Regions from separate parts of the Pseudomonas syringae pv. tagetis genome, predicted to be linked through region 1. Evidence: predicted binding sites of a transcription regulator. Region 1 holds the regulator's gene; the other holds the start of a gene.
What was found. Region 1 encodes sigma-54, which starts transcription at its own class of promoters, with help from an activator protein. Its sites were predicted from a motif close to ANTGGCATNNANNTTGCTNT; they were not measured.
Positions count from the first base shown of each region.

Region 2: the regulator sigma-54 is predicted to act here: its motif matches at 4,847-4,866, upstream of glnK (P-II family nitrogen regulator).

Region 1 is NZ_CP092923.1:4,762,191-4,777,107, forward strand. It holds gene lptC (LPS export ABC transporter periplasmic protein LptC) at 1-98, shown strand, start outside; gene lptA (lipopolysaccharide transport periplasmic protein LptA) at 85-633, shown strand; gene lptB (LPS export ABC transporter ATP-binding protein) at 634-1,359, shown strand; gene MME58_RS21185 (RNA polymerase factor sigma-54) at 1,542-3,035, shown strand; gene hpf (ribosome hibernation-promoting factor, HPF/YfiA family) at 3,111-3,419, shown strand; gene ptsN (PTS IIA-like nitrogen regulatory protein PtsN) at 3,431-3,895, shown strand; gene rapZ (RNase adapter RapZ) at 3,898-4,755, shown strand; gene MME58_RS21205 (HPr family phosphocarrier protein) at 4,772-5,044, shown strand; gene MME58_RS21210 (superoxide dismutase) at 5,231-5,842, opposite strand; gene MME58_RS21215 (tetratricopeptide repeat protein) at 5,844-6,305, opposite strand; gene MME58_RS21220 (class II fumarate hydratase) at 6,339-7,715, opposite strand; gene MME58_RS21225 (hypothetical protein) at 7,708-8,103, opposite strand; gene pmbA (metalloprotease PmbA) at 9,183-10,529, opposite strand; gene yjgA (ribosome biogenesis factor YjgA) at 10,637-11,158, shown strand; gene tldD (metalloprotease TldD) at 11,207-12,646, opposite strand; gene MME58_RS21245 (carbon-nitrogen hydrolase family protein) at 12,649-13,494, opposite strand; gene MME58_RS21250 (YhdP family protein) at 13,543-14,917, opposite strand, start outside.
Region 2 is NZ_CP092923.1:120,658-135,574, reverse strand. It holds partial or broken gene argE (acetylornithine deacetylase) at 1-507, opposite strand, end outside; gene MME58_RS00605 (aminotransferase class I/II-fold pyridoxal phosphate-dependent enzyme) at 447-917, opposite strand; gene MME58_RS00600 (taurine catabolism dioxygenase TauD) at 977-1,978, opposite strand; gene MME58_RS00595 (MFS transporter) at 2,116-3,360, opposite strand; gene MME58_RS00590 (LysR substrate-binding domain-containing protein) at 3,438-4,346, shown strand; gene MME58_RS00585 (accessory factor UbiK family protein) at 4,389-4,655, opposite strand; gene glnK (P-II family nitrogen regulator) at 5,073-5,411, shown strand; gene MME58_RS00575 (ammonium transporter) at 5,445-6,782, shown strand; gene MME58_RS00570 (secondary thiamine-phosphate synthase enzyme YjbQ) at 7,024-7,449, shown strand; gene sutA (transcriptional regulator SutA) at 7,548-7,880, shown strand; gene MME58_RS00560 (HAD family hydrolase) at 7,952-8,644, opposite strand; gene xerC (tyrosine recombinase XerC) at 8,637-9,536, opposite strand; gene MME58_RS00550 (DUF484 family protein) at 9,539-10,273, opposite strand; gene dapF (diaminopimelate epimerase) at 10,287-11,117, opposite strand; gene lysA (diaminopimelate decarboxylase) at 11,122-12,369, opposite strand; gene lptM (LPS translocon maturation chaperone LptM) at 12,379-12,525, opposite strand; gene cyaY (iron donor protein CyaY) at 12,732-13,064, shown strand; gene MME58_RS00525 (DUF1289 domain-containing protein) at 13,067-13,303, shown strand; gene rnk (nucleoside diphosphate kinase regulator) at 13,440-13,847, shown strand; gene MME58_RS00515 (class I adenylate cyclase) at 13,970-14,917, opposite strand, start outside.

The DNA.
Region 1 (14,917 bases):
CAGGCGGTGTGACTACGGCCAAGGGAATGAAAGCGTATTTGAAAGACAGCAGGATGGACCTGCTGTCCAACGTAAGAGGACAGTATGAGGCTCGTTAAAACTCTTCCTTTATTGCTCGGCCTGGGCGCAGCACTGGGAAGCGCGAGCGCCTGGTCCCTGCCAACCGACCGCGATCAGCCGATCCACATCCAGTCTGACGATGCTCAGCTCGATGACAAGAAAGGCGTAGCGACCTACAAGGGCAACGTGATCATCACCCAGGGCTCGATGAAAATCACTGGTAACACCGTGACGATCACGCGTAATGCCCAAGGCGAAGTGGACGTGTTCACGTCTGTCGGCAATCTGGCTTATTACGAGCAGAAGCCTGCAGTTGATAAACCGATCGTGCAGGCTTACGCCGTCACCATCCAGTATTACGCCGGGCAGGACCGCATCGTCCTGATCGACAAGGCCAAGGTCATCAATGATGGCAACACGTCCGAAGGCGAGAAAATCGTCTACGACACGGTCAGACAGGTCGTCAGTGCCGGTCGCGCCAATGGCGGTGCCAAGGTGACTACACCACGTCCACGCATCGATATGGTCATCCAGCCGAAAAAGAAAACCGATCAACCTCAGAAGGCCCAGTAAATGGCAACGCTCAAAGCCCAGCATCTGGCTAAAAGCTACAAAAGCCGACAGGTCGTGCGCGATGTGAGCATTTCCATCGACAGCGGCCAGATCGTCGGTTTGCTGGGCCCCAACGGTGCCGGCAAGACCACCTGCTTCTACATGATCGTGGGACTGGTCCAGGCTGATCAGGGGCGCGTGCTGATTGACGACCTGGACGTCAGCCATCAACCCATGCACGGCCGCGCCCGCGCCGGCATCGGCTATCTACCGCAGGAAGCGTCGATTTTCCGCAAGCTGTCGGTGTCCGATAACATCATGGCGATACTCGAGACCCGCAAGGAACTCGATGCCGGGGCACGTCGCAAGGAGTTGGAAAGCCTCCTGCAGGAATTTCACATCACCCACATCCGCGACAATCTGGGCATGAGCCTGTCGGGCGGCGAGCGTCGCCGCGTGGAAATCGCTCGGGCGCTGGCTACCGCACCGAAATTCATCCTTCTGGATGAACCGTTCGCAGGCGTTGATCCTATTTCCGTGGGCGATATCAAGCAGATCATTCATCACCTCAAGGCCAAGGGTATCGGCGTACTGATCACCGACCACAACGTCCGTGAAACGCTGGATATCTGCGAAACTGCCTACATCGTCAACGATGGGCAACTGATCGCAGAAGGCGACTCCGAGACCATTCTGGCGAACCAACTGGTGAAAGAGGTCTACCTCGGCCACGAATTCCGCCTTTAATCGACTGCCCTTTACGCTTAGCAGCCGATTGATGCCTACGCAGTGTATTGACAATATTTTATTTGTCATACCACTCTAGGCAAAGGCACAGGTTTCAGGCATATAATTTGCTTAAGTTGGCGCCACGGCGCCTGTAGTAGATGGCGCATGCGCGCCGGCGAATAAGGTGTTTAGCCCCTGCCATGAAACCATCGCTAGTCTTGAGAATGGGCCAGCAGCTGACGATGACACCGCAGCTGCAACAGGCAATCCGCTTACTTCAGCTTTCCACTCTGGACCTCCAGCAGGAGATCCAGGAAGCGCTGGAGTCAAATCCCATGCTGGAACGGCAGGAAGAAGGCGACGACTTCGATAACTCCGACCCGCTTGCCGACAACATCGAACAAAAGCCCAACCCTGACGTTCAGGAACCGACCTATCAGGAATCCGCGCCGACTGTGGATAACCTTGAAGATGGCGAATGGAACGAGCGTATCCCCAATGAACTGCCTGTCGATACGGCATGGGAAGACATTTACCAGACCAGCGCCAGCAGCCTGCCAAGCAACGATGATGACGAGTGGGACTTCACCACACGCACCTCTGCAGGCGAAAGCCTGCAAAGCCACCTGCTGTGGCAATTGAACGTCGCGCCAATGTCCGACAAGGACCGTCTTGTGGCGGTCACGCTGATCGATTGCATCAACAATCAGGGCTATCTGGACGAAACGCTCGATGAGATTCTCGAGTCTTTCGATCCCGAGCTGGACATCGAACTCGACGAGATCGAAGCCGTACTGCACCGTATCCAGCAGTTTGAACCGGCAGGCGTCGGCGCGCGAAACCTGAGCGAATGCCTGCTGCTGCAATTGCGTCAGTTGCCGGCGAAAACGCCGTGGCTGGCAGAAGCACAACGCCTGGTCACCGACTATATCGATCTGCTGGGAAGCCGCGACTACGGTCAGTTGATGCGGCGCATGAAGCTCAAGGAAGACGAGCTGCGCCAGGTCATCGAACTGGTCCAGAGCCTCAACCCGCGCCCTGGCTCACAGATCGAATCCACAGAAGCCGAATATGTCATTCCCGACGTGATCGTGCGCAAGGACAACGAGCGCTGGCTGGTCGAACTCAATCAGGAGTCAGTACCGCGCCTGCGCGTCAACCCGCAATACGCCGGCTTTGTGCGCCGCGCCGATACCAGCGCAGACAACACCTTCATGCGCAATCAGTTGCAAGAGGCGCGCTGGTTCATCAAGAGCCTGCAAAGCCGCAACGAGACGCTGATGAAGGTCGCCACACAGATCGTCGAACACCAGCGCGGTTTTCTCGAATACGGTGACGAGGCCATGAAGCCGCTCGTCCTGCACGATATTGCCGAGGCAGTGGGAATGCATGAGTCGACCATCTCGCGCGTGACCACTCAGAAATTCATGCACACTCCACGTGGCATTTACGAGCTGAAATACTTCTTCTCAAGCCATGTAAGCACTTCCGAGGGCGGCGAATGCTCGTCAACGGCAATTCGCGCAATCATCAAAAAACTGGTTGCGGCGGAAAATCAGAAAAAGCCGTTGAGTGATAGCAAGATCGCTGGTTTACTGGAGGCACAAGGCATTCAAGTAGCCCGTCGCACAGTCGCCAAGTACCGCGAGTCACTCGGTATAGCGCCTTCCAGTGAGCGTAAGCGGCTGATGTGATGCAGGCCGAGCCACAGCGTCCCAGAGACAGGCGCCATGCCTGTCTCCTTATGCACTGGCAAAGGAGAAAGCTGTATGCAAGTCAACATCAGTGGACACCAACTGGAAGTGACCAAACCCCTTCGCGAATACGTTGAGCTCAAGCTCAAGAAGCTCGAGGGGCATTTTGACAAGATTACCAACGTGCAGGTCACGATGACGGTCGAGAAGCTCAAGCAGAAGATCGAAGCCACGTTGCACATCCATGGTGGAGAGGTCGTTGCCAATGCTGAACATGACGATATGTATGCTGCCATCGACCTGCTCACTGACAAGCTAGACCGACAATTGCTCAAGCATAAGGAAAAGCAGCAAAGCATCCTCAAAGGTGCGGCCGCTCGCTAACGCCCATTTAAATGATCCGAATCGAAAATATCCTGACCCCCGGCCGCTCCTGTGTGAACGTGCCGGGCGGCAGCAAAAAGCGTGTACTCGAAGAAATCGCCAACCTGATCGGTCGTGAAGTACCGGGCATGGTTTCGGACACAGTATTCACAAGCCTTGTTGCCCGCGAAAAACTGGGTTCGACCGGTTTCGGCAACGGCATTGCAATCCCTCACTGTCGTCTCGCCGAGTGCAGCCAGCCTGTCAGCGCGGTCATTCACCTTGACAACCCGACTGATTTCGACGCCATCGATGGCGCGCCGGTTGACCTGCTGTTCGTATTGCTGGTCCCACAAGCCGCTACCGATGAGCACCTGGAATTGCTGCGCCAGATCGCCAGCATGCTTGATGACAAAGATGTGCGTAAGCGCCTGCGCAGTGCTGATAGCTCTGAAGCGCTTTATCAAGTGGTGCTGGACGTGCAGAACGGAAACTGACCATGCGCATGATCATCGTCAGCGGCCGCTCCGGCTCAGGCAAAAGTACGGCGCTGGATGTGCTGGAAGACAGCGGTTTTTATTGTGTCGACAACCTTCCTGCCGGCCTGCTGCCGGAGCTGGCCGAACGTGCGCTGATCAATACCGAGTTGGCCGAGCCCTTGCTGGCGGTTTCCATAGATGCGCGCAATCTGCCCAGCCATCTCACCCGCTTTCCGCAGATGCTGGATGAAGTACGCTCACGCAACATCCAGTGCGACGTGTTGTACCTCGATGCGGACGAGGCAACCCTTCTCAAGCGCTTTTCGGAAACCCGACGTCGCCACCCGCTGAGCACCGCAGAGCGCTCGCTGGCCGAGGCTATACGCGACGAGACCGCACTGCTCGGCCCGATCATCGATCTGGCCGACCTGAAGATCAACACCACTCACCTGAACCTCTATCAGTTGCGTGACGCACTCAAACTTCGCCTGCTGAACAAGCCCGAGCCAGGCACCGCGTTCCTGATCGAGTCCTTCGGCTTCAAGCGCGGCATGCCTATCGATGCCGACCTGGTTTTCGATGTACGCTGCCTGCCCAACCCGTACTGGAAACCTGAGCTGCGCGACCATTCCGGACTTGAGCAGCCGGTTATCGACTACCTGTCGGTGCAGCCCGATGTTGAAGAGATGTTTCAGGACATCTTCGCTTACCTGAACAAATGGCTGCCCCGGTTTGCTGCCAGCAACCGTTCTTACGTTACCATTGCCATCGGCTGCACCGGCGGACACCACCGCTCCGTCTACCTGACCGAACGGCTCGGCCAGGTCTTGCAACAATCACTCAAGAACGTTCAGGTTCGCCACCGCGACCTTAGCTGAAAGGATTTTCACTGCGATGCCCGCTCGTCAAATAACCATCATCAACAAACTGGGCCTGCACGCCCGCGCTGCTGCCAAATTCGTGGGCGTAGCAGGCAAGTTCCCTTGCACGATCAGGGTCGGCCGATCGCCGCAGACCATGGTCGACGGCAAAAGCATCATGGCGGTGATGATGCTGGCTGCAGGCAAAGGTACCGAGATCCACCTGCACACCGAAGGCGAGTTCGAACAGGAAGCACTGGATGGCCTGGTCGAGCTGATCGACAACAGGTTTGATGAGGGCGAGTAAGCCGTCACCCCATCGCTGTAAGCATTACCACCAGCATTGCATGCGCAACCAGCTCAGTCCTTGAGCAATCAGTAACGCCATACCCGCCACCAGCAGCACAATCCCTATCGTCAGGCGAACCAACCGCACACTGCTGATCGCGAGTATCCCGGAACGCATAAATTGCCTTGGGTCGGGTTGCTGGAGTCAGGCCAGAGCGGCCTGATAACGTCGAGACACCTCATCCCAATTGATCACGTTGTAAAACGCGTTGATGTATTCGGGACGACGATTCTGATAGCGCAGGTAATAGGCGTGCTCCCACACGTCCAGCCCCAGAATCGGCGTATTGCCATTCATTAACGGGCTGTCCTGATTCCCGCTGCTTTCAACCACAAGTCTTTTCTCAGGGGTGACGCTCAGCCATGCCCAGCCGCTGCCGAAACGAGTCAAGGCGGCTTTGGTAAACGCTTCTTTGAAGCTGTCGTAACCGCCCAATTGCTCTTCGATGGCCAACTCTAAAGGGCCTTTGGGCAAACCACCGCCGCCTGGCACCATCACCTCCCAGAACAACGAATGATTGGCATGACCGCCACCTTGGTTGATCACCGCAGGACGCAGGTTTTCAGGCAACTGTTTGATGCTGGCGACCAGTTTCTCGACGGACCAGTCAGCAAACTCGGTACCTTCGACCGCCGCATTGAGGTTATTGATGTAAGTCTGGTGATGCTTGGTGTAATGGATTTCCATGGTCTGCGCATCAATGTGCGGCTCAAGGGCATCGTATGCATAAGGCAGTGCAGGCAAGGTATAAGGCATTTCAATGTGCTCCGTAGAAGAGTCCGGAAGTGGTTGCCGAACGGCGCTGCAGCGATGAGCGCGTGTGCTCGCTGCTGCTGTTGAGCAACCGATGAGTGCGCGGGTATTCGCCGTGCTCGCTGATAAAGCTCAACAGCTCGGCGTAGGTTTTGCTGCTGTGACGCAAGGCTGCCTCACGCAGGGCAGGGGGAAGACGCTGGTTCTGCATGGTCTGCAACAGATGCTGATGGATGGCACACAGGTACTCGGCACTTTCCTCCGGCTGGCCCAGGCTCAGGTGCAGGTCCGCCAGGTTGTGGTGAGAAATCACACAGGCTGCGACGGCTTCATCCACATCCGCCCAACGCTCGAACAGTACTTGCGCCAACGCCAGCGCCTGGAGATACAGTTCGCGGGCTTCGACCCACTCGCCGAGATTGAAACAGCGATTGGCCTGCTCGATGGTGCGTTTCCAATGCTGCATGACATACCTCCAGGGGACGTTGGCTGACTGGAATCAAATACCGCCAGCGGTAAGTTTTTCGGGGTTAAGCAACACTTCCAGCTCACTGCGTTGCAGATCGGTGTGTTCGAGGGCCACGTCAATGACCGGGCGGCCCTGCTTGTAAGCGGTTTTGGCAATTTCGGCGGCTTTCTGATAACCGATGATCGGGTTCAGGGCAGTCACCAAAATCGGGTTGCGCGACAGCGCCTCCTTGAGCTTGGATTCATTGACCTTGAAGCTCGCAATCGCCTTGTCAGCCAGCAGACGACTGGAGTTAGCCAGTAGCTCGATGCTGCTGAGCAGGTTCTGGGCGACGATTGGCAGCATCACGTTAAGCTCGAAGTTGCCGGACTGCCCTGCCACAGTGATGGTGGCGTCGTTGCCGATCACTTGCGCGGCGACCATGGCAGTGGCTTCCGGAATGACCGGGTTGACCTTGCCCGGCATGATCGACGACCCCGGCTGCAACGCCTCAAGCTCAATCTCACCCAACCCTGCCAGCGGCCCCGAATTCATCCAGCGCAGGTCGTTGGCAATTTTCATCAGTGATACTGCCGTGGCCTTGAGCTGGCCGGATACCGCGACCGCCGTGTCCTGCGAACCGATCAACGCGAACAGGTTCTTGCCAGGTGCGAACTGCACACCGGTCAAGGCGCTCAACTGACGACTGAAACGCGCCGCAAATTCGGGATGCGCGTTGATTCCGGTACCGACTGCAGTGCCGCCCTGAGCTAGCGACTGCAGGCTCGGCTGGAGAGCTTGCAGATGCTCGATGTTGGCGCGAATCTGCTGCGACCAGCCGTTGAGCACCTGACTCATTCGGACCGGCATGGCGTCCATCAGATGCGTACGACCGGTCTTGACGAAGGCATGGACCTGCTCGGCCTTGTGTTCGGTTACGTGCGTCAGATGGGCGAGTGCAGGCAGCAGTTGTTCGTGAAGCGCCAGCGCAGCACTCACATGAATCGTGGTCGGGATGATGTCGTTGCTGCTCTGCCCGCAGTTGACGTGGTCATTGGGATTGACCTGCTCGCCCAGCACACGCGTGGCCAGCGTTGCGATTACCTCATTGGCGTTCATGTTGGTACTGGTGCCTGAGCCAGTCTGGAAGATATCAACCGGAAAATGAGCCATGTAATCACTGGCCAGCAGATCCTTCACGGCACTGACAATCGCCCTGCTCTGCCCTTCGCTGATCTGTTCCAGCTCCAGATTGGCCTGCGCCGCAGCCGACTTGGCCAGCAAAAGTGCGCGGATGAACTGCCGGGGCATGCGTTGATGGCTGATCGGAAAGTTTTCCACCGCACGCTGAGTCTGCGCGCCGTAAAGGGCCTCGGCCGGGACCTGTAACTGGCCCATGCTGTCGCGTTCTATACGGGTATTACTCATCGCAATGTCCTTGCACCAGTTCAGAAAGGGGAATAGAGGGCTGCAGCACACAACTTGCCAGTTGATGGACACAGGCTTGCCAGCGCTGACGTCGGGCGGGCGTGGAGGCAATTGCCTGTAGATCACGCAGCGGCCGCCAGGCCTGGTCCAGGCACAGGCAACGCCAGTGCCACGGCAATGCCGTATCGCGCGCAGTGTCCATCAACAGGCGGAAAGTGGTTTCGGCAACCATGAGCTGAGGCGTGGCGGTAAAACGCGCCAGATAACGTCCTTCGGCCAGGTAATGCTCGATCAGCCGGGGCTCGTCAGGCTCAAGGGCACAACGAATCCGCAGACTCAATCCACGCCAGTTTTCGAGATAAGGCAGCTCGTGCAGAACAGACGCCATGACCGCAGCTCATCTTAATAATGATATTCATTATTAAATGATATAAATAATCATTACAAGCGTGATCTTAAGCGAGTGCGTCATACACAGGTGCTGAGATGCCCGCTTTGCTGCCGGTTCCCGGCAGTTCGCGGACGAGTCCGCTCCTACAAAACCTGGATATCGCGGACAAGCGAAGGGCTGCTTCGGCCCGGAGAGCGTGGGAGCGGACTTGCCCGCGAAGGGCTGCAAAGCGGCCCCAAAACAGGCCACCTTGGTTATATCTGGTGCACCGAGGCGCCCGCTTTGCTGCCGGTTCCCGGCAGTTCGCGGACGAGTCCGCTCCTACAAAACCTGGATATCGTGGACAGCGAAGGGCTGCTTCGGCCCGGAGGGCGTGGGAGCGGACTTGTCCGCGAAGGACTGCAAAGCGGCCCCAAAACAGGCCACCTTGATTGTATCTGGTGCACCGAGGCGCCTGGTTTTGCTGCCGGTTCCCGGCAGTTCGCGGACGAGTCCGCTCCTACAAAACCTGAATATCGTGGACAGCGAAGGGCTGCTTCGGCCCGGAGGGCGTGGGAGCGGACTTGTCCGCGAAGGACTGCAAAGCGGCCCCAAAACAAGCCACCTTGGTTGTATCTGGTGCACCGAGGCGCTTGGTTTTGCTGCCGGTTCCCGGCAGTTCGCGGACGAGTCCGCTCCTACAAAACCTGGATATCGTGGACAGCGAAGGGCTGCTTCGGCCCGGAGGGCGTGGGAGCGGACTTGTCCGCAAAGGGCTGCAAAGCGGCCCCAAAACAGGCCACCTTGGTTGTATCTGGTGCACCGAGGCGCCTGGTTTTGCTGCCGGTTCCCGGCAGTTCGCGGACGAGTCCGCTCCTACAAAACCTGGATATCGTGGACAGCGAAGGGCTGCTTCGGCCCGGAGGGCGTGGGAGCGGACTTGTCCGCGAAGGGCTGCAAAGCGGCCCCAAAACAGGCCACCTTGGTTGTATCTGGTGCACCGAGGCGCCTGGTTTTGCTGCCGGTTCCCGGCAGTTCGCGGACGAGTCCGCTCCTACAAAACCTGGATATCGCGGACAAGCGAAGCGTCGTCAGGCTCAGCTACCCGCTACGGTCATGCGCTCGATCAAGACCGAACCGGTGCGGATGTTACTGCGCAGTTCAAGATCGCTGCCAACGGCGACGATCTGCTTGAACATGTCACGCATGTTGCCGGCAATGGTCACTTCCTGAACCGGGAATTGAATTTCGCCGTTTTCGACCCAGAAACCCGCTGCGCCCCGCGAATAGTCGCCGGTAACCATGTTCAGGCCGCTACCCATCAGCTCGGTCACCAGCAGGCCACGGCCCATACGCCGAATCAGCGCGGCCTGATCTTCCGAGCCATGGGTGACGAAAAGATTGTGGACCCCACCCGCGTTGGCAGTGCTCGGCATACCCAGCTTGCGGCCGGAATAAGTGCTCAGTACGTAGGAAACCAGATCACCGCCTTCCACGAACGGCTTGGCAAATGTTGCCAGACCGTCGCTGTCGAACGCAGAACTGCCCATCGCATGCTTCAAGTGCGGACGCTCATCGATGGTCATCCACTCAGGGAACAGTTGCTGACCAAGCGCCCCCTCAAGAAACGATGACTTGCGATACAGGTTGCCCCCGGAAATAGCACCGAGAAAACTGCCGAACAAACCACCCGCCAGCTCTGCGGCAAATAGCACCGGCACTTCACAGGTTGGCACAGGGCGCGCACCGAGGCGGCTCGCCGCACGTAATGCAGCCTTGCGACCAATACTTTGTGCGTCAGCCAGCAACTCGCCCTGGCGATTGACGTCGTACCAGTAATCGCGCTGCATCTGGCCTTCGCCTTCGGCGATCATCACGCAACTCAGGCTGTGCCGCGTTGACGCATAACCACCGATGAAGCCATTGCTGTTGCCATACACGCGGCAGCCCTGATGGGTATTGAGCGTGGTGCCGTCGGCGTTCTTGATGCGGCTGTCGGCATCGAAGGCCGCAGCTTCGCAAATCAGCGCTTTCTCGATGGCTTGTTCAGGGGTTATGTCCCAGGTGTGATACAGGTCGAAATCCATGACCTCTTTGGCCATCAACGCAGCATCGGCCAACCCGGAGCTTTCATCTTCGGAGGTGTGTTCGGCAATCGCCAGTGCGGCGGCGACGGTTTCACGAATGGCATCGGCACCGGTCGCCGAGGTGCTGGCCGAGCCCTTGCGCTGTCCGACGTACAGGGTGATACCAAAGCCCTGATCGCGGTTGAACTCGACGGTTTCGACTTCACGCTGACGGACCGATGTCGACAGCCCCTGATCCACCGAGACTGCGACTTCGCAGGCGCTGGCGCCCTGACGCCGGGCTTCGGCGATGATCTGCTCGACCTGTTCCTGCAGCTCGGGCAAGGCTTGTGGGCCGACGCTTTGGGTTGCACTCATGACTTTCTCCATCAAATTCTTCTTTCAGCACAGGCCGAATACCGACCGGGCCGGACAAGCGGCCCACGACTGGTTATCATGGCGGCGTTTCTTTGCGGACTGCCCCCATGGTTGATTCTTACGACGACTCCCTCGACGGGGAGAAAAGCAAAACCCAGGTCAAACGAGAGCTGCATGCTCTGGTCGACCTCGGCGAGCGACTGACAACACTCAAAGCCGATGTGCTGGCCAAGCTGCCGCTGACCGACGCTTTGCGCAAGGCCCTGGCCGAAGCGCCCAAGCACACGGCGAACATCGCGCGAAAGCGGCATATTCTGTTCATCGGCAAGCTGATGCGCGATCAGGACCAGGAAGCCATTCTGGTGTTGCTGGACCAACTCGATGCCTCCACTCGCCAATACAATGAACGCTTCCACAATCTGGAGCGCTGGCGTGATCGCCTGATTGCGGGCGATGACGGCGACCTCGAGAAATTCGTTGTCGAATACCCCGACGCCGACCGTCAGCAACTGCGTTCGCTGATCCGTCAGGCACAGCACGAAGTTGCACGCAACAAACCGCCGGCCACCAGCCGCAAAATCTTCAAATACATCCGTGAGCTGGACGAACTTCAACGCGGTCTGCGTTGATTTCGCCATCGGGGCCGGCAGCAGCAAGCAGCCGGCCCCGACTCACGTTCAGCTACCGGTGCCACCTACGGTAATCGCGTCGATTTTCAGCGTAGGCTGACCCACACCGACCGGCAGCGACTGGCCATCTTTCCCGCACGTGCCGACGCCACTGTCCAGCGACAGATCGTTACCCACCATCGACACCCTGCTCATGGCCTCCGGCCCGTTACCGATCAAGGTCGCCCCTTTGACCGGCGCAGTAATCTTGCCGTCTTCGATCAAATAGGCCTCACTGGTCGAAAATACGAACTTGCCGCTGGTGATATCCACCTGACCGCCACCCAGGTTGGCGCAGTAGATGCCGCGCTTCACTGAGGCGATGATTTCCTGTGGATCGCTCTGGCCGCCCAGCATGTAGGTGTTGGTCATGCGCGGCATCGGCAGGTGCGCATAGGACTCGCGACGGCCGTTGCCGGTCCGGGCGACCCCCATCAACCGGGCATTGAGCTTGTCCTGCATGTAGCCCTTGAGCACGCCATTCTCGATCAGCGTAGTGCATTCGGTCGGTGTGCCTTCGTCATCGACGCTCAGCGAGCCACGACGCCCCGCCAGGGTGCCGTCATCGACGATGGTGCAGAGTTTCGACGCAACCATCTCGCCCATGCGTCCGCTATAGGCAGAACTGCCCTTGCGATTGAAGTCACCCTCAAGGCCGTGACCGACCGCTTCGTGCAGCAGCACGCCGGACCAGCCCGAACCGAGCACCACCGGCAAGGTGCCTGCCGGTGCGGGAATCGCTTCCAGGTTGACCAGCGCCTGACGCAGGGCCTCACGGGCGTAGCCCATGGCGCGATCGTCGGTCAGGAAATAACGATAATCGGTACGCCCGCCACCGCCATGCCCGCCGCGCTCGCGGCGGCCGTTCTGCTCGACGATAACGCTCACGTTGAAGCGCACCAGCGGACGCACATCGGCGGCCAGGCTGCCGTCGGCAGCAGCCACCAGAATGCGCTCCCAGACACCGGCCATGCTTACCGACACCTGCTGGATACGCGAGTCCAGCGCCCGCGTTGCAACGTCGATGCGTTTGAGCAACGCGACTTTCTCAGCCCGGCTCAGCACTTCCAGCGGATTATCCGGGGCATACAGCTGGGCCACGTCCTGCGACGTGAATGCCTGCACGCGGCCATTCTGGCCAGCGCGGGAAATAGAGCGCGCAGCGCGTGCGGCGGTGCGCAATGCATCAGCGGTGATCGCGTTGCTGTAGGCAAAACCGGTTTTCTCGCCCGACTGGGCACGCACGCCGACACCTTGATCGAGATTGAAACTGCCTTCCTTGACGATGCCGTCTTCGAGCGACCAGGACTCGGAGATCATGCCCTGAAAATACAGATCAGCCGCGTCGATCCCAGGCCCGGCGAGTTCGCCCAGCACCGATTGCAGGCTGTCGAGGTTCAGGCCGCCGGGTGCCAGAAGGTGTTCGCTGACTGAGGACAGATCACTCATATTCACTCCGAAGCAGGCCGCATGGCGTCCTGCGAAAAAAAGCGCCGGTGACTGGACACCGGCATCCGCGCCCGTATGGACGCCTGTTCTTCACTGTCGCGTGTAGCCAGCACCACGGCTTCACCCTGTGCCTGCTCGGCCAGTACGCGGCCCCATGGATCAACGATGGCCGCGTGCCCGTAAGTCTCACGCGGCCCCGGATGGACCCCGCCCTGTGCTGCCGCCAGCACGTAACACTGGGTTTCGATGGCCCGCGCCCGGATCAGGATGTCCCAATGCGCCGCACCCGTTACCGCCGTGAACGCTGACGGCGCAGTGATCAATTCAGCCCCCGCTTCACGCAGCGCGGTGTACAGCTCAGGGAAGCGCAGGTCATAACAGACGGTCAGCCCCAAACGACCGACAGGGGTCTCGACTACCACCACCCTGCTTCCATGAGCATAGTCATCCGATTCGCGGTAGCGGCCTCGATTGTCAGCAACATCGACATCAAACAGGTGCAGTTTGTCATACCGGGCCACCTGCTCGCCGTGCTCATCAATCAGCAGCGAACACGCCGTCACCTTGCCATCGGGTCGCTCGTCTGGCGGCAGCGGCAAGGTTCCGGCAACAATCCATAACTTGAGGTCGCGAGCCGCCAGTTTCAACCACGGCAGTATAGGTCCTTGCCCATAAGCTTCGGCACGGCCGATATCGGCAACGTCACGCCGCCCCATCGCGACAAAGTTTTCAGGCAACACCGCCAGCCGCGCACCACTGTCGGCTGCCTGCTCGAGCAGCCGGCGAGCGCTGGCCAGATTGACCTGGACATCGCTCTGGCTGACCATCTGAATCACAGCAAAGGACATGGCAACCCGCTCCTCAATGACCTGGCCACCACTGTACTCCATGAGGCGCTACTGGGGTTTTTCAAATGGCTTGTCGAACGTGATCTTCGGCTCTTTCCAAGGGCCTTCGACCTTGTATTGCACGCTGGCGAAGCGGGCGACACGGTCGCCCAGCAGCTTGTCGACCAGGAACAGCGCGCCACCGATGGCCGGCGCGCCGACAATCAGCGCAGCGATCGGCAGGTTATTGGTCACCGGCAGGGTCACCAGCAGCTTCGCATCAACACGATCACGAACCATATCCAGCGTGCCGTTGAGCTCAAGGTTGCTGGACGGCCCGGTCAGCGTGATCGGGTTGCGGGTCACATAAACCCCGCTACTGGCCACCAGCAGCCCCTTGACCCGGTCGTAGCTGAGCCCTTTGCCCAGCAGGTCGGAAAAGTCCAGGCGCAGACGACGACCGATGGAGTTGAAATTCAGCAGTCCGAACACGCGCAGCGCCTGGGCACCGCCTTCCACCTCGACAAACTGGCCTCTGTTCAACGTCGCATCCAGGCTGCCGGAGTAGCGCTTGAGGCCGACCCAGGCAGGCGACCCTGGCCAGCGTCCATCGACATTCATTTCAAAACTTTCACTGGTGACCGTCGGCGCGAAGCTCCAGGCTTTGAGCACATCCGCAAGGTTCTTGCCCGCCAGACGACCTTTGAACGAACTGTTGCTGGCTCCGGGCGTACCCTCCCAGGTACCGTTGCCCTCAAGCAGAATGCCTTTGAGCCCCAGGCTCAGGTCAGACATTCGCATACCGGTAGCCGTAGGTCGGGTTTTAAGCGCCCAAGCGCCCAGCAACTGGTCGCCCTGAAACAGCTGAGCGATCTTCACATCCAGAGCGGGGATATTACGCGGGTCGATATCGGCCAGAGGATCAGGCGCGTTTTCGACCACTGCCGCATTCGGATCAGAGGCAGGCAGCCGCACGTACAGCATGTCGATGCCGATTGGCGCAGACTTCGCGTCGGGCAACACCGCAGTCCCCTTGGCCAGCGCACTGTCCAGTGACAACGCCCAGGCTGCAGCATTGCGTTGCAATTGAACACGCACGTTGTCCAGCGTGGTGCCCATCGCCGTCAGCTTGCCGATCTGCAGATCAACACTGTTAAGCAGTTGTTTTGCATTGCCGCCCGGATCATTGCCGGCATATCGCCCAGCCAGCTCCTGCCAGGGTGCCACGTCCAGTTCGGACAACTCGCCGCGAATCCGCAGCCCCTTGGCATCGGGCACTATCGCTCCGCCGCGCCCCAGATAAAGCTCGCCGCGACCCTCGGCAAACTTGCCATTCGGTGCAGCGAAAGCAAAGTTGGCCTGATCGTTATAGGCCGCGCCGAGCTTGCGCTCTGAACCTTGCAGGGTCATGCGAAATTCGCTGGGACGCTCCTGCTCGGCGGTC
Region 2 (14,917 bases), 1.3 Mb from region 1:
CACGCCGGTCTGAATGGTCGAAAACGGTGGATCGAAGCGTTCATCAAGGGCGTCAGTTGCCCGTAACGCCTCGCCCAGGCGACCCAGCTCACCGATCAACTGCGCCGCATATTCAATGGCGTTGACGCCACTGGGTGCGTGGGCCGAGTGGCAGGCGGCACCCTGTACATCGCAACGCACCGCGACCTTGCCCTTGTGGCCCAGTACCGGCTGCAACTCCGTGGGTTCGCCGATCACACACAGCATCGGTTTCACCGGCCGCGACCGCAGCGATGCCAGTAACGAGCGTACGCCCAGGCAACCTACCTCCTCGTCATAGGACAGCGCGATATGCACCGGCATGTGCAGCGATGCCCGGGTCAACGCTGGAACCAGCGCCAGCAGGCAGGCAATGTAGCCTTTCATGTCCGCAGTACCACGGCCGTAGAGTTTGCCATCCGCTTCGCTCAGTTCGAACGGTGGGAACGTCCATGGCTGGCCGTCGACCGGCACCACGTCGGTGTGGCCATGGCAGCCATTGCTTTGTAACTGACCCAACTGGGCGTGGGGATAATGATTTCGTCACCGTCATCCAGCAGCGTCATCATGGTAATGAACAAAGCATGCTTCGCCGAAGGCGTAATAATGACGTTTTTGTCTGCAATAAGACTCAAGGCCTGTTCGACCTGGTATTTGTGTACAACGGCTTGCAGTAATGCTTTTGTGCCACGGCTGGGCGTGTAATGCGTGTCGCCCTCAGACAGTGCTTCAATGGCAGCATGTGCCACATGATCAGGTGTCCTGAAGTCAGGTTCACCGCCGCCGAGATCGACGACATCGTCACCCTGCTCACGCAGGCTACGTACCCTATCTAAAATCGCGTAAGTTTCAGAAAGCTGCAAACTTTCAACACGCTTGGAGAGTGCGCGTATCCGCATTTAGAATCACCTTGAAATATGAACATGCTGAGAAAAGTTGTGGGACGTTGACAGGAAAATCAATCGATGACGCAGCCCGCTCTGTTCCGGGACCAGTAAGACCGGAAGCTTTCGGCGGTGCCCTGGTCTTTGAAAGCGTAGGTTTTTAACAGCCAACGTGAGGCCGCGCTGTCGGGGTGCAAAATGTCGATCTTTTCCCGATTGTGCAGTCCCTCCTGGTTGGCGAAGCTCAGCAAGTCGCCAGTCAGTATGCGGTGGAGCCTGCAGTGGGAACGTATCATTGCACTTTTAAACGCGATAAAGGCATCCCGTGCTTCGACAGGGGCTTCTGCCGCAACGCGGGTCATCGTGTCGAGAAAGCGGATGGAATGGTCGTTGCTCAGAATGGCATGCTTTTCAGAAGTACTGAGTTGCCTGTTCATGTCACGCGAAAAGACATCGAAAACAGTGTAAAAATGCGGTTCACGCAAGCAGGGAATGTGCTGCGGCTCCAGATGTTTAACGATGTCGACACCATCAATATAACCGGTATAGATCAGGTCATCTTCCGGGCAACGCATGCCCAGCAAGGTGATGTAGTCTGCCCTGACCCGGTGCGCCGTACGGTCATTGTGAAACACGAGTTCACTGTCACTGAAACCGGTCAGTTGCCCACTGTATTTCTTGATTGCAATAACGTCGGTAAAGAAATCACCCTCATTTCTTGTTTCATAGGACAGTAGTGGCGTGCCGGTAAGTTGCGCAAACAGCTCAAGAAATCCCTCACTGACAAACTGTGTTTTCTTAAGGTACTTGTCCTTGACCGGGTCCTCCGGATCAAGTTCGGGGATCACCCTGTCCAAGGGGCAATTGCGAATAACATGGATCTTCTGCTGATGGTTCGTTCTTTCGGTCCGGATGGTCTGGCACGCCTCCAGGAAACGCGCGGGAACGTGAGCGTGCAAGCGGTTTATGCGCTCCGATAAACCTGAGTAGTGTGTGTAGGGCGATAAATCTAACGGCTCCAGAAGATCCAGCAATTGTGCTTTTTCTTCAGGCTCAAAGGTAAATAGCGAGATCATGCCTCTCCTCCATGGAAAGAGTTCAGTTCAATCAAGTGAAGCGTCGGGCCGTCGGCGTGTGTCGTCAGTACACGGTGTGTGCTGCTGCAAACGTGCGGCAACACGGGTTACAACTGTTTTCTGGTCGGGAAAATCTTTCAGGTTGAATGGGGTGCCAACGCATAGGCTTTTTCAACACGCGGGAACAACAGGACCGTCAACAGCGCGCAGAATGCGGCTGCCAGCCACACCACTCCCCAGGAAAAATGAGTCATGAGGGCGGATGCTGCGATAGGTGTTGCGAACAACACCACAAATACGCAGGTATTGCCCATGGCCAAGGCTGTACCCGCCCGACTTGCACCTGCCAGAGTGGCAAGTTCGGTGTAGGCGACACCGTGCCAGGCGGACACGCTGATTCCGGCGACAATCATGACGCCGATGATCAGGCCGCTGGCCAGCGCAGTTTCGCTCATGCCATAAAAACCGGCTGCCGACACGACGGTGCCCAATGCCAAAAAAGTCAGGGTGCTGAGCCAGGCGCAGGTTTTAAGATAAATGCGCCGATTTTTGTTTTTGTCGGTCCAGCGTCCACTCCATATTCTGCTGACAATCGCACCGATCTGGATGATCGCCAACGTGGTTGAAATCAGCGTGATGTCGATCTTGCTGAAATCATGGAAGAACACAGCCGCATAGGTGAGAATCGCGAATTGAGGTGCGCATAACAAACCGATGGCCAGCACAATGCGCCAGACCCTCAAATCCTTCAACGGACTCGCGCTTGTTTCCATACTCTGCTTTTTTGCCGCACTGCTGGAAAAGTCGGGTTCATAGAGCCAGAACCCTGCAAACAAGGCGGCTATCAGGCAGAACAAGGCAGATACGGTAAATACCTCTACAAACCCGTAGGTATAAGCCAGATAAGGCAACACCACCGCGCCCAAGGCGTACCCCCCTGGGACAGCCGTTTGCCGAATACTCATGGCCAACCCACGTTCACCCTCTTTGAACCAGGCCATGATCGCTCGCCCACTGGCCCCGTTGACGCTGCTGCCGAGCAAGCCAACCACGAACAGGCCTGAAGCCAGTAATACGACCGTGGGTGCGTAAGAAGCCAGCATGGCCAATATCAGTAAGGCAATCCCCGAACTGAGCAGTCCTGTCAGCAGCACGGGACGGTCTCCCCAGCGGTCAGTCAGCAGCCCCCACGGGATCTCGCTGATGGCGATGCCTAATCCTAAAACGCCCAGTACAAGTCCCAGTTCGCTGTTATCCAACTGGTAGGTAGCCCGCATATAGACTGCGGTCGCGGGCAGCCCTCCTACAACGCTGGAAAAGCTTGCGTTGGCGGCCACGCCGACACCGAGCACTTTCCAGCGATGACCGTTATCTACAGTCATAAGAATCCCACTATTTAATTGGTTGTGGATCGCAAGATTCTCATGGGAGTATCGTCTCGAATATCAAATTATTTTGCGTGTTCGTCCCGAAAAGCAGGATTGTCATGAGACCGGTAAATTTCGACTTAGATGTCATGCGCAGTTTCGTAACAGGGGTCGAACTGGGCAGTTTTGCCAAGGCCGCGCAAAAGCTCGCGCGCTCCACATCGGCCATCAGCGCTCAATTGAAAAAGCTGGAAGCTCAGGCAGGCTCGCCACTGTTCAAGAAGTCCGGACGCAAGCTGGCGCTGACGGATACAGGGGAAGTGTTACTCAACTATTCCAGACGGCTCTTGAGCCTCAACGATGAGACGGTAACGGCGGTGTCCGAACTCAAGCTCAAAGGATGGGTTCGTCTTGGGCTTCAGGAGGACCTGGGCAGTTTTCTGCCGACCGTGCTTGGGCGATTTGCCAGAGCTCACCCCGATGTTCGAGTCGAGGCGCGGATTGCACGTAATGCAGACCTGCTGAACCGCATCGAAAACGGTTCTCTCGACCTTGCGGTGGCGTGGGGAGGAGTCAAAAAGAATGGGTACCAAGAGACGATAGTGGAGTTGCCCATGCAGTGGATCGGCTCGTCTCACCGGTATCTCGACTGGCGTGTCGAGTCAGGCAGCCCGCTTCCTGTTATCGCCTTCGATGCGCCTTGCCCCTTTCACTCAAAGGCGACCGACGCATTGGATGTTGCAGGGATTCCCTGGCATCTTTCCTTCACCAGTTCCAGTCTCAACGGCTTGTCTGCCGCCACCGAGGCTGGTCTGGGCTACACCATCAGAACGGCTCTCGGCCTCCAGTCAGGCACCGAGCTTCTCAATACTGAAGACCGGGGCTTGCCGCCCTTGCCCTCCATAGCCCTCACGTTGCACAGGCGAGAGGCAAATCCCAATCCTCTGACCGAGCGGTTGTCGAACATCGTGATACAGGCGATCAGAAGCGAGGTTGTCTGACCGCATTGGTCTGGAACGCCGTTTCTGACCCCAGACTACGAGTCACTCTGCCTTTTCAGCCCCGCCTGCCTTCTCTTCCAGCTCGGCCATTCTGGCCTCCAGCGCCTCAAGGCGGGCGCGCGTACGGGCGAGGACAGCCATCTGGCTATCGAATTCTTCACGGCTGACCAGATCCAGTTTGCTGAAGCCGCTTTGCAGCAGAGCTTTGAACTGGGTCTCGAATTCGCTGCGAGGTATAGGCGTCTCACCATTGAACAGGCGGGAGGCGTGGCCGCTTAAGGCGTCAAGAAAGGCTTTGGGCGCGAGCATGATGATTTTCCTGAATCAGATGGCGGCAGTGTAACACGCAGTGTCTATAGTCAATTCGAGGGCGCGAGGTGCACGCTTATGGAGCGACATACCGTGCACATGAGCACCATTACTGTGCATTACCTGCGCCGTGAATTCGGCCTGAAGGCGTAAACCCTGCTCAAGAGCCTGTATTCAATGAATATTCGCGAGATGGCAAGCTTTCTGCTTAGTGGCTTACGACCCATGCACTGATGCAGTCGCTGTGACGAATGCAGTGCGGCAGGCGGAGCGGGGAAGTGTTTCGTCAGAAGCGGTTTTCTGGAGTTGGCCTGGCCTGATCAGGCGGCCGACACGTTACAAAGCCAGACACTGCGCTTAGACTTGAGTCGGGTTTGTTTTCCTGGGGCAAGTCCACCAATTCGGGAGAAAGTTTTCATGAAGCTAGTCACTGCCATCATCAAGCCGTTCAAACTGGATGACGTGCGCGAGTCGTTGTCGGAAATCGGCGTGCAGGGCATAACCGTCACTGAAGTCAAAGGCTTCGGGCGTCAGAAGGGTCACACTGAGCTTTATCGCGGTGCTGAATACGTCGTCGACTTCCTTCCCAAGGTGAAGATCGATGTCGCCATCGATGACAAGGATCTGGATCGAGTCATCGAAGCCATAACCAAAGCCGCCAACACCGGCAAGATCGGTGACGGCAAGATTTTTGTGGTCAATCTGGAACAGGCCATTCGCATCCGTACCGGCGAGACCGATACAGACGCTATTTAAGCCGCCAAACCCAACGCCCCAGGAGAAAACAATATGACTCTGCGTCAATTCGCAGGGCTCGGTGCCCTGTTGTCCCTCGCATTACCTGGTCTTGCCCTGGCGGCTGATCCAGTGGCCGAGCCGGTGCTGAACTCTGGCGACACCGCATGGATGCTGACGGCGACCGCTCTGGTCCTGTTCATGACCATTCCCGGTCTCGCGCTGTTCTATGGCGGCATGGTCCGCTCGAAAAACATCCTGTCCGTGATGATGCAGTGTTTCGCAATCACCGGTCTGATCAGCATCCTGTGGGTCGTCTACGGCTACAGCATCGCGTTCGACACAACCGGTATGGAAGCGGGCGTCGTCAACTTCAACTCCTTCTTTGGCGGTATGGGTAAAGCGTTCCTGGCGGGTATCACGCCGGCGAGCCTTACCGGTCCTGCTGCATTGTTCCCTGAGGCGGTGTTCGTCACCTTCCAGATGACCTTTGCAATCATCACTCCCGCCCTGATCGTCGGTGCTTTCGCAGAACGCATGAAGTTCTCCGCGATGCTGATCTTCATGGGTATCTGGTTCACTCTGGTCTACGCGCCAATCGCCCACATGGTCTGGGGTGGCGTCGGTGGCCTGATGTGGGACTGGGGCGTTCTGGACTTCGCTGGCGGTACTGTCGTGCACATCAACGCCGGTGTAGCCGGTCTGGTGGCCTGCCTGGTACTGGGCAAGCGCAAAGGCTTCCCGACCACGCCAATGGCTCCACACAATCTGGGTTACACCCTGATCGGTGCCGCGATGCTCTGGGTCGGCTGGTTCGGCTTCAACGCCGGCTCCGCTGCAGCGGCCAACGGCACAGCCGGTATGGCGATGCTGGTGACTCAGATCGCTACCGCTGCTGCTGCCCTGGGCTGGATGTTCGCCGAGTGGCTGACTCACGGTAAGCCAAGTGCTCTGGGCATTGCTTCGGGCGTGGTTGCCGGTCTGGTCGCCATTACCCCGGCGGCCGGCACGGTCGGCCCGATGGGCGCTCTGATCATCGGTCTGGCAGCAGGCGTGATCTGCTTCTTCTGCGCCACCAGCCTCAAGCGCAAGCTTGGCTACGATGACTCTCTGGATGCATTCGGCGTGCACGGCATCGGCGGTATCGTCGGCGCAATCCTGACCGGTGTATTTGCAGCACCGGCACTGGGCGGTTTTGGCACTGTCACCGACATCGGTGCTCAGGTCTGGATTCAGTTCAAGGGCGTTGCGTTCACCGTCGTCTACACCGCAATCGTGACCTTTATCATCCTGAAAGTTCTGGATGCGGTCATGGGCCTGCGCGTCACCGACGAGGAAGAGTCTGTCGGTCTGGACCTTGCGCAGCACAACGAGCGCGGCTACAACTTGTAAGCCGCCGCACACGCAAAAAAGAATGCCCGGTTTCCGGGCATTTTTTTGTCTGACGTTTGCGGATATACCACAGATTTTTGCTGTCATTGATCTTGCCCGTGTCAATGATTTCGGCACCGTGACGCAGCGCAGGTAACGATGTTGCGACAGTCTTCGTTAACTTGCAGGGAAGCCGGTTTATTGCGCGCTTTGCTTTTTTCTCAGTCGAGTTAGAATGCGCGCCGAAGGTGCGGAGAACGGTATGTGGCATCAATCCAGGATTGCCTTGCGGGCCAGGCCCCGCGGGTTTCATCTGGTGACCGACGAGATAGTCGCGGGCTTGCCCCCGTTGCGCGACTGTCGTGTCGGGCTACTGCATGTATGGCTGCAACATACCTCGGCTTCGTTGACCATCAACGAAAATGCCGATCCGGCGGTACGTCGTGACTTTGAGCGTTTTTTCAACCGTCTGGTGCCTCAGGGCGTGGACGGCTATGAACATGACGACGAAGGCCCTGATGACTTGCCAGCGCATTTCAAGGCCAGCCTGCTGGGCTGCCAGTTGGTTCTACCGGTGACGGCAGGGCGACTGGCGCTGGGCACCTGGCAAGGTATTTACCTGGGCGAACATCGGGACGCTGGTGGGTCTCGTAACGTCCTTGCCACCCTTCAGGGTGAGTGGACATAACCGCTGGGATCAGCGGTTGTTGAATTTTTCCGGTTGCCTTAGCAATTTTGGGCTGTTGGGCTATAAATAATCAGCTTTCGCAAGTCATGAGGTAGAACATGAGCGACGACGACGATACTAACGACGATCTGGTAGACGACCTGGAAGGCGAAGAGGACGGAGAGGAGCTTGCAGCTGCCTCCCCCGAAGACGACGCAGCCGAACCAGACGATTCCGACGTTCCGGCGGCACCTGCAAAAGGCAAGGCCAAGGCTGCAGTCTCGGTCGATGAACTGCCCAGCGTAGAAGCCAAGAACAAAGAGCGTGATGCGCTTGCCCGTGCCATGGAGGAATTCCTGGCGCGTGGTGGCAAGGTGCAGGAAGTGGAGGCCAATGTGGTCGCCGATCCGCCCAAGAAGCCTGACAACAAATACGGTAGCCGCCCGATCTAAGGCTGCATGACTGTATGAGAAGAAGCCCGCCGTCGCTGCGGGCTTTTTCTTGGACGCTTCTCAGGCCGTTTTCACGCCCAGCGTGCGAGTACTTCCGGCAACTGCGACAGGTTGTGGATCTCTGCATCCGGCAGCCGATCTGCGTCCCAGGCTTTGCCTTGCGGGTTGTACCAGATGGCACGCATGCCAGCCTTCTGGGCACCTGCGATATCGTCGCTGGGGTGATCACCTACATGCACAGCCGCATCGGCATCGACTTTAGCGCGCCGCAACGCTTCCACAAACGGCGCAGGGTCGGGTTTGCCGATGCCCAGATCTTCCGCACACAACGCAAAGGCAAAGTAGTCCGCCAGCCCCAGACGGCGCACGTCGGCATTGCCGTTGGTAATCACGCCCAGCGTGAACGTCTTGGCAAGAATCTCCAGAGTGGGCTGCACCTCCGGGAAAATCTGCACCTGATGACGCCCCTGCAGGAAGACTTCAAAACCCTGATCGGCCAGGTCCTGCGCCTTGTCTGACTCATAGCCTGCATCTTCGAGTGCATGAAACAGCACACGGCGTCGCAGTGCGCTGATCCGGTGCTTGAAAGACGGGTCTTCAGCCACAAGACGCGTGCGGATTTCCCACAAATGCTCGACAGGAACCGGCCCCAGCTTCGGCGCGTGTTCGGCCAGCCATTCACGCAATGCCTCTTCGGCACCGACAATGGCGGGGGCGGTGTCCCAGAGCGTGTCATCAAGATCAAACGTCACCAGCTTAATCATCTGCAGCTCCTTTACGTTTGGCTCGGGGATGGGCGCTGTCATAAACAGTAGCCAAATGCTGGAAGTCCAGGTGCGTATATATCTGCGTGGTCTTGATATCCGCATGGCCCAGTAGCTCTTGTACGGCGCGCAAGTCCTGCGACGACTCAAGCAGGTGACTGGCGAAGGAGTGACGCAGCATGTGCGGATGCAGGTTCTGCCCCAGCTCGCGCTCACCGGCCGCCTTGAGCCTAACCTGAATCGCGCGTGGACCAAGGCGCTTGCCTTGCTGAGTGACAAACACGGCGTCGTCCTGCGGATTGCTCAGGGCGCGTAGCGGCAACCAGATCTCCAGCGCCTGGCGGGCCTTGCTGCCGACGGGCAGCACGCGAGTCTTGCTGCCTTTACCCACTACCTGCACCAGCCCGTCGCGCAGGTCCAACTGGTCCAGGTTCAGACCGGTCAGTTCAGACAGCCGCAACCCTGACGAGTAAAGCAGCTCAAGGATGGCCTGATCCCGGTGCGCCAGAAAATCATCTTCAACGCCACCGTCCAGCAATTGCGCGGCACGGTCAGTGTCCAGCGTCTTGGGTAGACGCCGTTCGCCCTTGGGCGGTGACAGGCCGTTGGCAGGGTCATGCTGACAAGTACCCTCGCGATTGAGGTACTTGTAGAAGCCACGCACCGCCGAGAGCATCCTCGCCAGACTGCGTGACGACTGGCCTTGCTGATGCTGGCGGGCGGTAAAGCTGCGCAAATGCTGGATATCCAGATCATTCCAGCTCGACAGCTGCGCTTTCTGGCAATACGCCAGGACCTTGCTCAAGTCACGTCGATAGGCTTCAAGCGTATGAGGCGACACCTGGCGCTCACTGCGCAGGTGCATGCAGTAGGCGTCCAGATGCTGTTCCATGGCTAGCGGACCGAGCGTAACGAGTGAGCGAAACGTGGCAGCAGGCGGCTCAGGACATCGGCGATATAACTGAGAAACAGGGTGCCGACCGAGCTTTTGTAATGCTGCGGATCACGACTGCCGATGGCCAGTACACCATGCAGGCCCAGATGATTGAGGCTGGCGATGGCGGTAGAGCCGACTTCCTTGCCTTGCTCTGCGCCAAACAGAAACGCCAGCTCATGCTCACGCAGAGCACCGCAGATGATCTTCTCGCCAATCAGACCGCCGATGGCTTTCTGTGCTTCCGCACTGCTGACCCAGCGACCCACTTGCATCGGACTGTCGCTGAACAGAATAAGACTGACGAAGGGCACCTGAAAATCCTGACGCAGACTGTCTTCCACCGCGATGACAAGCTCGTCCAGGCTGGTGGCATCCATCAGGGCGAGGTTCAGACGTCGGGTCTTTTCGAACAGTCGGTCGTTGTCGCGAGCAACATCCATCAGTTGCGAAAGGCGATGACGCATTTCGATGTTGCGTTCGCGCAGCAGCTTGAGCTGACGCTCGACCAGCGAAACGGTATCGCCGCGCTGGTGCGGGATACGCATCGACACCAGCAGTTCGTCATGCTCGGCGAAGAAATCAGGGTGTTCAAGCAGGAAGGCGATGACCGCCTCTGCTTCAAGGTCTGGCGCTGCGCTATCGACAGGCGATTCGCAGGGTGTGCCTGTTGAAGCGGGAGGTTGATCGGTCATGCTGGTTACTCACTCAAAGACGAACTTGGCCTTCATAAACCCTGACTGCGGGGCCGGTCATCATGACGGAATGCCCCGGGCCAGCCCACTCGATGGACAGGCGACCTCCGGGCAGGTCGATCAGCAGCGGTGAATCCATCCAACCCTGGCTGATGGCCGCAACCGCCGCCGCACAGGCACCGGTGCCACAGGCCTGGGTCTCTCCGGCACCGCGCTCCCAGACGCGCAACTGCGCACGCTGGCGGTCCACAACATGAAGAAAGCCTACGTTGACCCGTGCAGGAAAGCGCGGGTGATGCTCGATCTTTGGCCCCAGTTCATGCACCGGTGCGTTATTGATGTCATCGACCCTCAGCACCGCGTGTGGATTGCCCATGGACAGCGCAGCCAGTTCGACATTCTGCCCGTTCACGTCAACGTTGTAACGGGTGGCCTGCTCCGGTGCCTGGAAGGGTATCTCTTCCGGGACAAACCTTGGTGGCCCCATATCGACGCTGATCTGCCCGTCGCTACGAATATCCAGCTCGATAATGCCGCTCTTGGTTTCGACGCGTATCTGTTTCTTGGCCGTCAGGCGCTTGTCGAGCACGAAGCGGGCAAAGCAGCGCGCGCCGTTGCCACACTGTTCGACCTCGGAGCCGTCGGAGTTGAAGATTCTATAGCGAAAGTCCACATCCGGATTGTTCGGTGCCTCGACCAGTAAAAGCTGATCGAAACCGATACCGGTGTGGCGGTCGCCCCATTGTTTGGCGTGCTTGGGCAAGATATGCGCGTGCTGACTCACCAGGTCCAGGACCATGAAGTCATTACCCAGCCCGTGCATCTTGGTAAAACGCAGCAGCATGGGATTACTCCGGCAGCAGGCTTTCGCCAGCGAACAGCTCGGCCACGGTTTCGCGACGACGCACTTCAAAAGCCTGGGAACCGTCGACCAGTACCTCAGCGGCACGGCCACGGGTGTTGTAGTTCGAGCTCATGACAAAGCCATAGGCCCCGGCTGAATGAACTGCCAGCAGATCGCCTTCGGCCAGCGCCAGCGCCCGGCCCTTGGCCAGGAAGTCGCCGGTCTCGCAGATCGGCCCTACGATATCGTAGGTACGGGGCTCGCTGTCACGCGGACGCACCGCAGTGACGTCCATCCAGGCTTGATACAGCGCTGGGCGAATCAGATCGTTCATTGCCGCATCGACGATGGCGAAGTCCTTGTGCTCGGTGTGCTTGAGGTACTCGACACGGGTCAGCAACGCGCCTGCGTTGGCCACGATGAAGCGTCCCGGCTCGAATAGCAGCCCCAGGTCACGGCCGGCAAGACGCTCGCGCACCGCTTTGATGTAATCCGCCGCCAGCGGAGGCTCCTCATCGCGGTAGCGCACGCCCAGACCGCCGCCCAGATCGATGTGGTGCAGGTGAATGCCGCAATCGCCAAGGCGATCGACCAGATCCAGCAGGCGATCCAGCGCATCGATGAACGGTTCGAGCGTGGTCAGTTGCGAGCCTATGTGGCAGTCGACCCCGATCACTTCCAGGTTCGGCAGTTGCGAGGCGCGAATGTAAACATCTTCGGCCGCCGCGATCGCGATACCGAACTTGTTTTCTTTAAGGCCCGTGGAGATATAAGGGTGAGTGCCTGCGTCCACATCGGGGTTTACCCGCAGCGATATCGGCGCACGAACGTTGAGTCCGGCAGCCACTTCCTGCAAGCGCTCCAGCTCGTCAGTGGATTCGACGTTGAAGCAGTGCACGCCGACTTCCAGCGCACGGCGCATGTCCTCACGGGTCTTGCCGACGCCGGAAAACACGATCTTCTCGGCTTTGCCGCCAGCGGCCAGCACACGCTCCAGTTCACCACGCGAAACAATGTCGAAACCGGCACCAAGGCGCGCCAGGACATTGAGTACACCGAGGTTGGAGTTGGCTTTTACGGCGAAGCAGACCATGTGCGGCATGCCGCTCAACGCATCGGCGTAGGCACGGTATTGCGCTTCGATATGAGCGCGCGAGTAAACATAGGTCGGCGTGCCGAAACGCTCGGCAATGGCAGACAATGCTACCCCTTCCGCGAACAGCTCACCGTCGCGGTAGTTGAAGGCGTCCATGGGATTCCCTTAAAGATGCTTGTGCGATTGCGATTTGGCTTGTTCGTCCGGGGTTTTGCTGTCGTCCGGCAGATACAGCGGGCCTTTCTGGCCACAGGCCGTGACAAGACAGGCAACCGCGACAAGCGCAGCAAGCGAAGAGATCAGGCGCTTCATGGCGAAATCCTTTGTAAAAGCATTAATTGCGCCCGAGTATACCGACCACCCGGCAGCTTGCCTATGCGAGGGACCTCCCGTCCGGCGGGCCTGGGATATTAATGCGCTCATGTAGCAACAACTGGCGGTTAAACTTTGCATTTGCCCGACAGCGTCCGTATCTTGCCCTTCTGCGCCATCAGCAGACACTTATCGAGGTTCCCGTAATGAGTTTGACCGAAGCGCGCTTTCACGACCTGGTCGATGCGACTCAGCAGAATATCGAAGATGTTTTCGATGAGAGTGGCCTGGATGTAGATCTGGAAAATTCGGCCGGTGTATTAACCGTCAAGTTCGAAGGCGGCTCGCAGCTTATTTTCAGCCGTCAGGAGCCACTCCGTCAGCTCTGGCTGGCAGCGAAATCGGGTGGCTTCCACTTCGAATACAACGAAGAAGAAAGCTATTGGGCGTGCGACACCAGCGATGAGTTGCTCAGCGAGATGCTTGCTCGTATCACGTTTGACCAAGCCGGCGCCGAGCTGGATTTCTCCGAGATCTGATCGTGAGCCAGACACCCGCTCGACCGCCCAAGCCGCTTTTCAGCAACGTCAGCCCGGCAGTACCTTCGCCGTGTATCAGCCTGTGTCGGCTTGATGAACACAAGGTCTGCCTGGGGTGCTTTCGCCACGTCGAAGATATTCGCGAATGGCGCTCGGCCGATGACGATCGACGTCGCCAGATTCGTCGCGACGCGGACCAGCGTCGAGCCAGCGCCAAGGTCGATCAGGCCGCAGGCTGATACCGCATCGGGTTGTGTATTTGCTGCGCTGTGTTAGTGTCAGGCCCTGCTTCTCCAGAGTGAGAAGCCCGTCAAACCCCGCCCATACGGCGGGGTTTTGTTTTATTCATGGAGAATAAAGGAGTCTGCCCAGACCATGACCACAGCACCTTCGATCATCCTCACCCGACTCGACGTACAGCGTCTTGAAAGCTTTATCGCCAGCCAGGACGAAGACACACCGGGTATCCAGGCGTTACAGGCCGAACTGGACCGTGCCGACCAGGTGGTTGGCCACGATGAAGTGCCTGCCGGCGTTGTGACCATGAATTCGCGCGTGCATTGCCGTGAGGAAGTCAGCGGCAAGGATTACCACCTCAAGCTGGTGTATCCGCAGGATGCAGGCGCGGATGGCACTGTCTCGGTTCTGGCGCCAATGGGGTCGGCCTTGCTGGGCCTGCAGGTCGGCCAGCACATCGACTGGCCCGCACCGGGTGGCAAGACGCTGAAACTGACGTTGCTGGCGGTGGAGTATCAGCCGGAAGCGGCGGGCGAGTACGAGTAATCGAAGACCCTGCAGCCGTAGAACGCCCTCCGCATTCAGGAGCGGACGCAGAGCGTCCAGAAATGCAGTCCACGCTGGAGGGTGCGCAACGAGAGGCGCGTGGGGGAAACGACAAACTTGCGTCAGGCCTGATCCATCGCCTCGTTCAGCAACTTTTCCAGCTCGGCCTTGTGGCGCAGGAAGAGGATGCTCTGCCCGTGTCGGTCATCGAGCAGGCCGGACAGGTCCAGGTCGGTGATGTAACAGCGATAGCGTTGAGGCTCCAGGCGCTTGCCAAGGATTTGCTGCGCAACGGCGGCATACAACTGATCGCCATATTCCAGCTCGGAAAACTCGCTGTTGTCGCAGTACAGAGTGGCGCTCAATTGTCCGGGCGAGGTTTCTTCGATGATTGCCTGCACGTCGTAAAACGCCTTGTCCGCTGCCGTCGGTGCCAGTCGGTGCTCGACACGTCGCGCGAGCCCCGGACCGGAGGGCAACACCTGATAGTAGAGGGTTTCCAGCGATACCGGCTCGGAAGGATCGTCCAGCGGCAATGAAGCGCCTCGGCGGTAAACCAGTGCATGGAAAAAACGCTGCAGAGGCGTCAGCAGGCTTTGTTCGTCGTGATACGGCAGGCGCTGATGCCAAAGCGAATTGTGTTCGTCCAGCACATACACGTCGGCCTCCGGCTCGTTGATCCGGTAAAACACCTGAATACATTCAGGCTGGCCGAGTGGCAGGATCAGGGCCAGGTCATGGCCGTCGAGCGCCTGCGGGTCCAGATGCAACGGACTGTACAGTGGCAGCTCTTCGCCCAGGTACTTGAACAGGCCCGGCAGACTGTTGACCACCACATGGCCGACCTGACCCGGCTTGATCTCCAGCACGTGATACTGCTGCTGCACCTGAATCAGGTAACGGTGATTCAACCGCCTGGCGAGTAACAGTCGGGCCGTGCTGATCAGGTCCTCAACACGCTGGGCGATGGCGGACGCCCGGTTATGGCAGAAACAACGCACGCGAATCTGCGGCTGCTTACCACTCTGCGGCAGGCTGCCGAGCAGTTCGCTCAGGCAGTCGAGCAGGGC